2 regions of the Variovorax sp. OAS795 genome follow, and region 1 is predicted to be linked to the other one. Evidence: riboswitches for the same ligand, from Rfam matches in the RefSeq annotation. Region 1 holds a riboswitch; the other holds the start of a gene.
What was found. Region 1 has a riboswitch for S-adenosylhomocysteine ahead of ahcY (adenosylhomocysteinase). Riboswitches for the same ligand answer to the same signal wherever they lie in the genome.

Region 1 (4,411 bases):
GGATCTCGCGCACCGCACCGAAAGTGCCCTGGTGCGTGGAGCCGCCCGCGCCGTAGGTGACCGAGCAGAACTCGGGCTTGCGCGCATACAGCTGCTGGCGCACCGCGCGCAGCTTGACCGCGCCTTCCGGCGTCTTGGTCGGGAAGAATTCGAAACTCAGTGGAAGGCGCACCTGCGTCTCCTCAGGAGCCGTCCGCGCGATCGGCGCGCACGGCGTGAATGAAAAACTCGCGGTTGCCGTCGCCGCCGGCAATGGGGCTGTCGAACCACGCCAGCACGCGCAGTTCGAGCGCCTCGCAGGCATCGCGCAAGCGCTTTTCGACCACCGCATACATCGACGCGTCGCGCACGATGCCGCCCTTGCCGACCTGCCCCGGCTGCAGCTCGAACTGCGGCTTGACCAGCATCAGCATCTGGCCGTCATCGGCCAGGAACGGCACCACCGCAGGCAGCACCAGCGTGAGCGAGATGAACGACAGGTCGCCGACGATGAGGTCGAAGCGCAGCTCGGAAGGCTCTTCGACCACTTCGCCTTCTTCCCGGAGGTCGTCCGGCGACAAGGCCCGCGCATTGACGCCCTCGATGGCGACCACGCGCTCGTCCTCGCGCAGCCGCGCATGCAGCTGCCCGTGGCCGACATCGACGCCCACCACCTTGGCCGCACCGCTTTGCAGCAGGCAGTCGGTGAAGCCGCCGGTCGACTGGCCGACGTCCAGGCACAACTTGCCGGACGGGTCCACGCCGCTCGCCGCCAGCGCGCCTTCGAGCTTGAGCCCGCCGCGCGAGACATAGCGCGCCTCGGCCGCGTCGTCGAGCTCGAGCTCGGCGGACTCGGGCACCTCGTCGCGATTCTTCACGACCGGGCGCCACGCGTCCGCGCTGCCGGCATCGCGCCAGCGCATGCCGCCGGCAATCAGCCGCACGGCCTGCGAGCGTGACGCGGCCATGCCGCGTTCGACCAGCAATTGATCGGCGCGCATTCAGTAGCGGTACGTGTCGGCCTTGTACGGACCTGCCTTGTCGACGCCGATGTAGGCGGCCTGCTCGTCGGTCAGCTCGGTCAGCATGGCGCCGACCTTCTTCAGGTGCAGGCGCGCCACCTTCTCGTCCAGGTGCTTGGGCAGCACGTAGACCTTGCCGGCCTGGTAGGCGTCGGGCTTGGTGAAGAGCTCGATCTGGGCGATGGTCTGGTTCGCGAACGACGACGACATCACGAAGCTCGGGTGGCCCGTGCCGCAGCCCAGGTTCACGAGGCGGCCCTTGGCCAGCAGGATGATCTTCTTGCCGTCGGGGAACTTGATGTGGTCGACCTGCGGCTTGATCTCTTCCCACTCGTACTTCTCGATCGACGCGACGTCGATCTCGTTGTCGAAGTGGCCGATGTTGCAGACGATGGCCTGGTCCTTCATGGCGGCCATGTGCTCGTGGCGGATCACGTCCTTGTTGCCGGTGGTGGTCACGAAGATGTCGGCCTTGTCGGCGGCATATTCCATGGTGACGACCTTGTAGCCTTCCATTGCGGCCTGCAGCGCATTGATGGGGTCGATCTCGGTGACCCATACCTGGGCGCTGAGTGCACGCAGCGCCTGGGCCGAGCCCTTGCCCACGTCGCCGTAGCCGGCCACGCAGGCCACCTTGCCGGCAATCATCACGTCGGTGGCGCGCTTGATGCCGTCCACCAGCGATTCACGGCAGCCGTAGAGGTTGTCGAACTTGCTCTTGGTGACCGAGTCGTTCACGTTGATGGCGCGGAACAGCAGCGTGCCCTTGGCGCTCATCTCGTTCAGGCGGTGCACGCCGGTGGTCGTTTCCTCGGTCACGCCGATGATCTCGGCCGACTTGCGGGTGTACCAGGTCGAATCGACCGCCAGCTTGGCCTTGATGGCCGCGTAGAGGATGCGTTCTTCCTCGCTGGTCGGGTTGGCGAGCACGCCCAAGTCCTTTTCGGCGCGCTGGCCCAGGTGCATCAGCAGCGTGGCATCGCCGCCGTCGTCCAGGATCATGTTCGGGCCTTCGCCCTTCGAGCCCTTGGGCGCGAAGTCGAAGATGGCGTGGGTGTAGTCCCAGTAGTCCTTCAGCGACTCGCCCTTGATCGCGAACACCGGCGTGCCGGCGGCGGCAATGGCGGCGGCGGCGTGGTCCTGCGTCGAGAAGATGTTGCACGAGGCCCAGCGCACGGTGGCGCCGAGCGCCTGCAGCGTCTCGATCAGCACGGCGGTCTGGATCGTCATGTGCAGCGAGCCCGTGATGCGCGCGCCCTTGAGCGGCTGCGCCTTCGAGAACTCCTCGCGGATGGCCATCAGGCCGGGCATCTCGGTTTCCGCAATGCGGATTTCCTTGCGGCCCCAGGCGGCCAGCGACAGGTCGGCAATGGCCTGGTCGGCGGAGGAAACGGGGGTGGGCTTGAGAACAGCGCTCATGAGAACTCCAACAAAGCTAGTTTGAAAGGTGCCACTGCGTTCGGGGGAAAAGACTCACCGCGAGAACAGCGGGTGAGCGTGGTTGCGATGTGGTCCGAGCCTCACGCCTGATGGCGCTGCAACGCTCCTCGGAACGGCGGATTGTAGACGGGCAGGCAAGGCGAGCCAAACGCCGGGATATCCCACATGCCGGAAAGCACGTTTGGGCGCCGGGGCGTACATTGATTTGCTCCCAACAACGGAATTTCACCCATGCGTTCCAGAATCTCCCCCGTCCTGCTGGCCTCGGCCCTCTTTCTTGGCGCCGGCGCGCCGGTCCTCGCCTTGGCGCAGGCCGCCTCCGATCCGGTGCGGATCCGCGGCACCATCGTCCGCGTCGATGCGAAGACCCTCGTGGTGCAGGACCGCGGCGGCGAGGTGGTCAGCCTGGCGCGGCCGGCCGACATGGCGGTGTCGGAGGTGTACCCGATCAAGCTGTCCGACATCAGGCAGGGCAGCTTCATCGGTACCGCCGCCATGCCGCAGGCCGACGGCACGCAGAAGGCGCTCGAAGTGGTGGTGTTCCCGGAGGCTGCGCGCGGCACCGGCGAAGGCCACCGCCCCTGGGACCTGCTGCCGCAGAGCACCATGACCAACGCCACCGTCGCCGACCTGGCCGCGGCCCCGAAGTCGGTACGCGGCGGACAGCAGCTCCGGCTGACCTACAAAGGCGGGGAAAAGACCGTCATCGTGCCGCCCGACGTGCCGGTCGTGACCTTCCGCCCGGGCAACGAGTCCCTGCTGGTCCCCGGCGCCAAGGTGCTGGTCAATGCGCAGGAAAAGAACGGCACGCCCACGGCGCTGCGCGTCACGGCCGGGCGCAACGGCTTCGCGCCGCCGATGTAGTCCAAGGGAAATCCCGCAGGCGAATTTGCCGCCCGGGGCACCGCGGCCGAGCCGGTGCGGCGTATCGTGGCGAGGGACTTCGCCGTCCGGCCGGTCCTCGTCATTCCCCCCGTCCACCCCGACACAGGAGATACCGCACCATGGCCACTGCCAAGAAAGCCGCCGCGAATAAAACCACTGCCAGCAGCAGCAACGACGACAGCAGCAGCACCAGGGCGGAGGCCCCCAGTGCCGCCGACATGCTCAATCCGATGAAGAACCTCAAGGCCATGACCGACCGCCTGCAGGAGCTCAACCTGACCGGCGGCGCGAGCAAGCTGCTCGAGAGCGGCCAGAAGGACCTCCAGGCGCTGATGCAGGCGAATGAAAAGTCCTACCAGGGGCTGCAGACCGTGGTGCAGCGCCAGACCGAGATGATCAAGAGCGCCATTGCCGAATGGCAGACGGCCGCCAAGGAAATGCCGGGCAAGGACCCCAAGGCCAATCTCGCCAAGCTCGACGAACTCGGCCGCCAGTCGTTCCAGCGTGCCATCGACGACATCAAGGAACTCGCGAACCTTGCGGCCAAATCGCAGGCCGATGCCTTCGAGCTGGTACGCCAGCGCATCCAGGCGAATGTGGACGAAGTGACCAAGATGCTCAAGCGCAAGTAGGGCGTTTTCGGCGGTCCGGGCGGGCGGCCCGGGACCGCCCTTCTAAAATCGGGCATTCCCCTGCAGATTGCCCACCTTGTCTTTTCTTGCCGAAACCCGCCGCCGCCGCACCTTCGCGATCATTTCCCACCCTGACGCCGGCAAGACCACGCTGACCGAGAAGCTGCTGCTTTTCTCCGGCGCGATCCAGATCGCGGGCTCGGTGAAGGCGCGCAAGGCCTCGCGCCATGCCACCTCAGACTGGATGGAGATCGAGAAGCAGCGCGGCATTTCGGTGGCCTCGTCCGTCATGCAGATGCTGTACCGCGACCACGTGATCAACCTGCTCGACACGCCCGGCCACAAGGACTTCTCGGAAGACACCTACCGCGTTCTCACCGCCGTGGACTCGGCGCTGATGGTGATCGATGCGGCCAACGGTGTCGAGGCGCAGACGCGCCGGCTGATCGAGGT
Region 2 (4,411 bases), 4.5 Mb from region 1:
GGCGGCGGGCATCATAGCGAGGCTTTCCGTCAGGGTCATGCCAATGTCCGCGCAGTTCAGAAGGTCGAACATCGGGCGCTTCACGCTGTGGTCGGGGCAGGCGGGGTAGCCGGGCGCGGGGCGGATGCCGCGGTATTTCTCCGCGATCATGTCCTCGTTGCTCAGGCCCTCGTCGGGCGCATAGCCCCAGAGGTCGGTGCGCGCGCGGTGGTGCAGCGACTCGGCGAATGCCTCGGCCAGCCGGTCTGCCAGCGCCTTGAGCATGATGGCGGAGTAGTCGTCGAGGTCGTCGATGAAGTACTTCTCTTTTTTCTCGACGCCCAGGCCCGCAGTGACCGCGAACACGCCCACGTAGTCTTTCAGGCCGCTGTCCTTCGGCGCGACGAAATCCGCCAGGCAGCGGCTGGGCCGCATCACGCCGTCGATCACCTGCTTCTCCGTCTGCTGGCGCATGCCGTACCAGGTCATGGCGACCTCGCTGCGCGTTTCATCCGTGTAGAGCTCGATGTCGTCGTCGTTCACCGTGTTGGCCGGCCAGAAGCCCACGATGCCGCTGGCGCTGAGCCAGCGCCCTTCGATCAGGCGCTTGAGCATGCGCTGGCCGTCGGCATACACGCGCACGGCCTCGGTGCCGACGATCTCGTCCTTCAGGATGGCCGGGAACGGGCCCGCGAGATCCCAGGTCTGGAAGAACGGGCCCCAGTCGATGTACTTGGCGAGCTCGGTCAAATCGAAGTTCTTGAACACGCGGCGGCCGATGAACTTGGGCACCGGCGGCGTGTAGTGGGTCCAGTCGATCGGCGTCTTGTTGGCGCGCGCCTTGGCCAGCGGCCACATCGGCACCTGCTTCTTGTTGGCGTGCTGCGTGCGCACCTTCTCGTAGTCGGCATTGATCTCGTCGATGTAGGCGGTCGCCTGTTCGGACAGCAGCGACTGCGCCACGCTCACGCTGCGCGACGCATCGGGCACGTAGACCACCGGGCCCTCGTAGTGCGGCGCGATCTTGACGGCGGTGTGCACGCGGCTGGTGGTGGCGCCGCCGATGAGCAGCGGGATCTTCTTGATGCGGAAGTGGTCGTCCTTCTGCATCTCGCCGGCCACGTATTGCATTTCCTCGAGGCTCGGCGTGATGAGGCCGGAGAGGCCCACGATGTCCGCACCCTCGACCTTGGCCCGCGCCAGGATCTCGTGGCACGGGACCATCACGCCCATGTTCACCACCTCGAAGTTGTTGCACTGGAGCACGACGGTGACAATGTTCTTGCCGATGTCGTGCACGTCGCCCTTCACGGTGGCGATGATGATCTTGCCCTTGGTGCGCACGTCGCGGCCCGCGGCCTCGTCCTGGCGCTTTTCTTCCTCGATGTAGGGAATGAGGTGGGCCACGGCCGACTTCATCACGCGCGCCGACTTGACCACCTGCGGCAGGAACATCTTGCCCTGGCCGAACAGGTCGCCCACGATGTTCATGCCGTCCATCAGCGGCCCTTCGATCACATGCAGCGGACGGCCGCCCTTGGCGAGGATCTGCTGGTAGGCCTCCTCGGTGTCCTCGACGATGAAGTCGGTGATGCCGTGCACCATGGCATGAGAGAGGCGCTGGTTGACGTGCACCGGGTGCTCCGGCGTGCCGCGCCATTCGAGCTTCTTGCTGTCGTCCTTGGCGCCGCTCTTGGCGGTCTCGGCCACTTCCACCAGCCGTTCACCCGCGTCGGGCCGGCGGTTCAGCACCACGTCTTCGACGCGCTCGCGCAGGGTCGGCTCCAGGTCGTCGTACACGCCCACCATGCCGGCGTTGACGATGCCCATGTCCATGCCGGCCTGGATCGCGTGGTACAGGAACACGGTGTGGATGGCTTCGCGCACCGGGTCGTTGCCGCGAAAGCTGAAGCTCACGTTGCTCACGCCGCCCGACACCTTGGCGCCCGGCAGGTTCTTCTTGATCCAGCGCACCGCGTTGATGAAGTCGACCGCGTAGTTGTCGTGCTCCTCGATGCCGGTGGCAATCGCGAAGATGTTGGGGTCGAAGATGATGTCCTCGGGCGGAAAGCCCACCTCGTCGACCAGGATGCGGTAGGCCCGCTCGCAGATCTCGATCTTGCGCTCGTAGGTGTCGGCCTGGCCCTTCTCGTCGAAGGCCATGACCACCGCGGCGGCGCCGTAGCGCCTCACCAGCTTGGCCTCGTGCTTGAACTTGTCGACCCCCTCCTTCATGGAGATGGAGTTGACGATGCCCTTGCCTTGGATGCAGCGCAGGCCGGCCTCGATCACCTCCCACTTGGAGCTGTCGACCATCACCGGCACGCGCGCGATATCGGGCTCGCTGGCGATCAGGTTCAGGAAGCGCACCATCGCGGCCTTGCTGTCGAGCATGGCCTCGTCCATGTTGATGTCGATCACCTGCGCGCCGTTCTCGACCTGCTGGCGCGCCACGGCCAGGGCATCCTCGAACTGGCCGTTCAGGATCATCCGCGCGAAGGCCTTGGAGCCGGTGACGTTGGTGCGCTCGCCGATGTTGACGAACAGCGAACCGGCATCGATGGCCACCGGCTCGAGGCCGGAAAGCTTCATCGGGGGAACGGAGGGCGTGGAAACATCGCTCATGGGGGGCTCACCTGTGCAGGGAAAAACGTCAGGTGAGCGTCGTTTGCGGCTTGCGCCCCGGCCGCCGGGGCGCCTTCCAAGCCTGACGGCGGACCCTGTCGATGATGTCCGCCGCTGCAACGCTCCTTGGAAGGGAGCGCAATTTTACCGGCTGCGGCAAGGGCCGCGGCCGCGTGGGGCGTTCAGGCCCCCTGCCCGGCCACGGATGCGGGCGCCCGCGGCGCGGCCGAAGCCGGCAGCCCGAACACCCGGTCGAAGGCCCAGTTGAAGACGAAGGTGTAGACCAGGAAGAACACCACCAAGCCCAGGTCCATCACCAGCGCCTGCCAGAGCGTCACCCCGAGGCCCCAGGCGAACATCGGCACCAGGAAGGCGACCAGCCCGCCCTCGAAGCCGATGGCGTGCGCCACGCGCCGGCGCACGCTGCGCCCGCGCACGGCCTGGCGCGACTCCCAGCGTTCGAACAGGGCGTTGAACACCAGGTTCCAGATCACCGCGATGACCGAAGCGGCCACCGCCAGCAGGCCGGAATGGCCGAGCCCGGCATCGGTCAGCAGCGCCAGGCCCGCACTGGCAGCCACGATGGCGATCCCCTCGTAGAGGGTGATGTAGATGACGCGGCGCTGGAACCCCTGCATGGCTGTTTTCCTGGAACGGATGAAGGCAATGGCTGGACTTTATTTGCGTGTTGCTGATATAAAAAGTTAACTTCTTTCAGTTTCATTGATAGACCGGTTTGCAGATGGCTTTTTCCAGCGACACCGTCGAAGTCTTCCTTGCCGTGATCGACCACGGCTCGTTTTCGGCCGCGGCCCGCGCGCTGCACAAGGTGCCCTCGGCCGTGAGCATGGCCATAGCCAGCCTCGAGGCCGAACTCGCCCTTCCCCTGTTCGACCGCAGTGGCCGCGAGCCGCAGCCGACCGCCGCCGCCCGTTCGCTGGAGCCGCAGGCGCGCCTTTTGGCAGCCCAGCTCAAGCAGCTGCAGGTGCAGGCACTGGCCCTCACGCAGGGACTGGAGAACCGCCTCACGCTCGCGATTGCGCCCGAGTTGCTGGCGGCACCCTGGAGCGGACCGCTGGCCGCGCTGGCCGAGGAATATCCGCTGCTGCAGGTCGAGGTGCTGGCGGCTCCGCAGGCCGATGCGCTGGCGCTGCTGCACAGCGGCCGCGCGCAGCTGGCGCTGGTGTTCGAGCGCCCGAGCCTCGACGGCCGCGAAGGATTCCAGGAAGTGGGCAGCGACACCATGGTGGCCGTGATGGCGCCCGACCACCCGGTGCTGGTGGCGGCCGCCGGCGAGCGCCTGCGGGAGGAACACCTCACGAACACGCGGCAGATCGTCGTGGCCGGGCGCGACCTGGCGACCAGCGACCCGCGCTTCGTGTTCGCGCGCCATGTCTGGCGCACCGACAACGCGCTGGCCGCGCTGGGCCTGATCACCGCCGGGCTCGGCTGGGGCTGGCTGCCGCGCAACTTTGCCAAGCCGCACGTGGCTGCCGGCGCGCTGGTCGAGATCCCGTTCGAGAACCTCAGCAACGGGCTGGACCTGTGGGTCGACGTGGTGTGGTCGCGCGAACGGCCGCTGGGCCTCGGGGCGCAGCGCTTCGTGGCGCTCATTGCGCGCGACCGCCAGGCCGCGGCAGGGATTGCGCCCGCGGGCTAGCTAGTCGCGGTGGCCGTGGCCGCCGCCCTTTCCGCCGCCTCCGCCTCCGCCACCGTGGCCCCCGCCGTGTCCTCCGCCATGGCCGCCACCCTTGCCGCCGCCTTCACCGCCATGCGCACGTCCACCGCCTCCTCCCCCGCCACCACC

Region 2: linked by a shared signal. The riboswitch ahead of metH (methionine synthase) and the one ahead of ahcY (adenosylhomocysteinase) in region 1 are both predicted to bind S-adenosylhomocysteine.

What each region holds. Positions count from the first base shown of each region.
Region 1 is NZ_JBEPOH010000001.1:5,178,570-5,182,980, forward strand. It holds gene metF (methylenetetrahydrofolate reductase [NAD(P)H]) at 1-172, opposite strand, end outside; gene ABID97_RS25020 (TlyA family RNA methyltransferase) at 183-980, opposite strand; gene ahcY (adenosylhomocysteinase) at 981-2,420, opposite strand; S-adenosyl-L-homocysteine riboswitch at 2,488-2,556, opposite strand; gene ABID97_RS25030 (hypothetical protein) at 2,673-3,305, shown strand; gene phaP (TIGR01841 family phasin) at 3,446-3,958, shown strand; partial or broken gene ABID97_RS25040 (peptide chain release factor 3) at 4,035-4,411, shown strand, end outside.
Region 2 is NZ_JBEPOH010000001.1:703,693-708,103, reverse strand. It holds gene metH (methionine synthase) at 1-2,571, opposite strand, end outside; S-adenosyl-L-homocysteine riboswitch at 2,632-2,738, opposite strand; gene ABID97_RS03465 (PACE efflux transporter) at 2,787-3,242, opposite strand; gene ABID97_RS03460 (LysR family transcriptional regulator) at 3,347-4,264, shown strand; gene ABID97_RS03455 (SH3 domain-containing protein) at 4,265-4,411, opposite strand, start outside.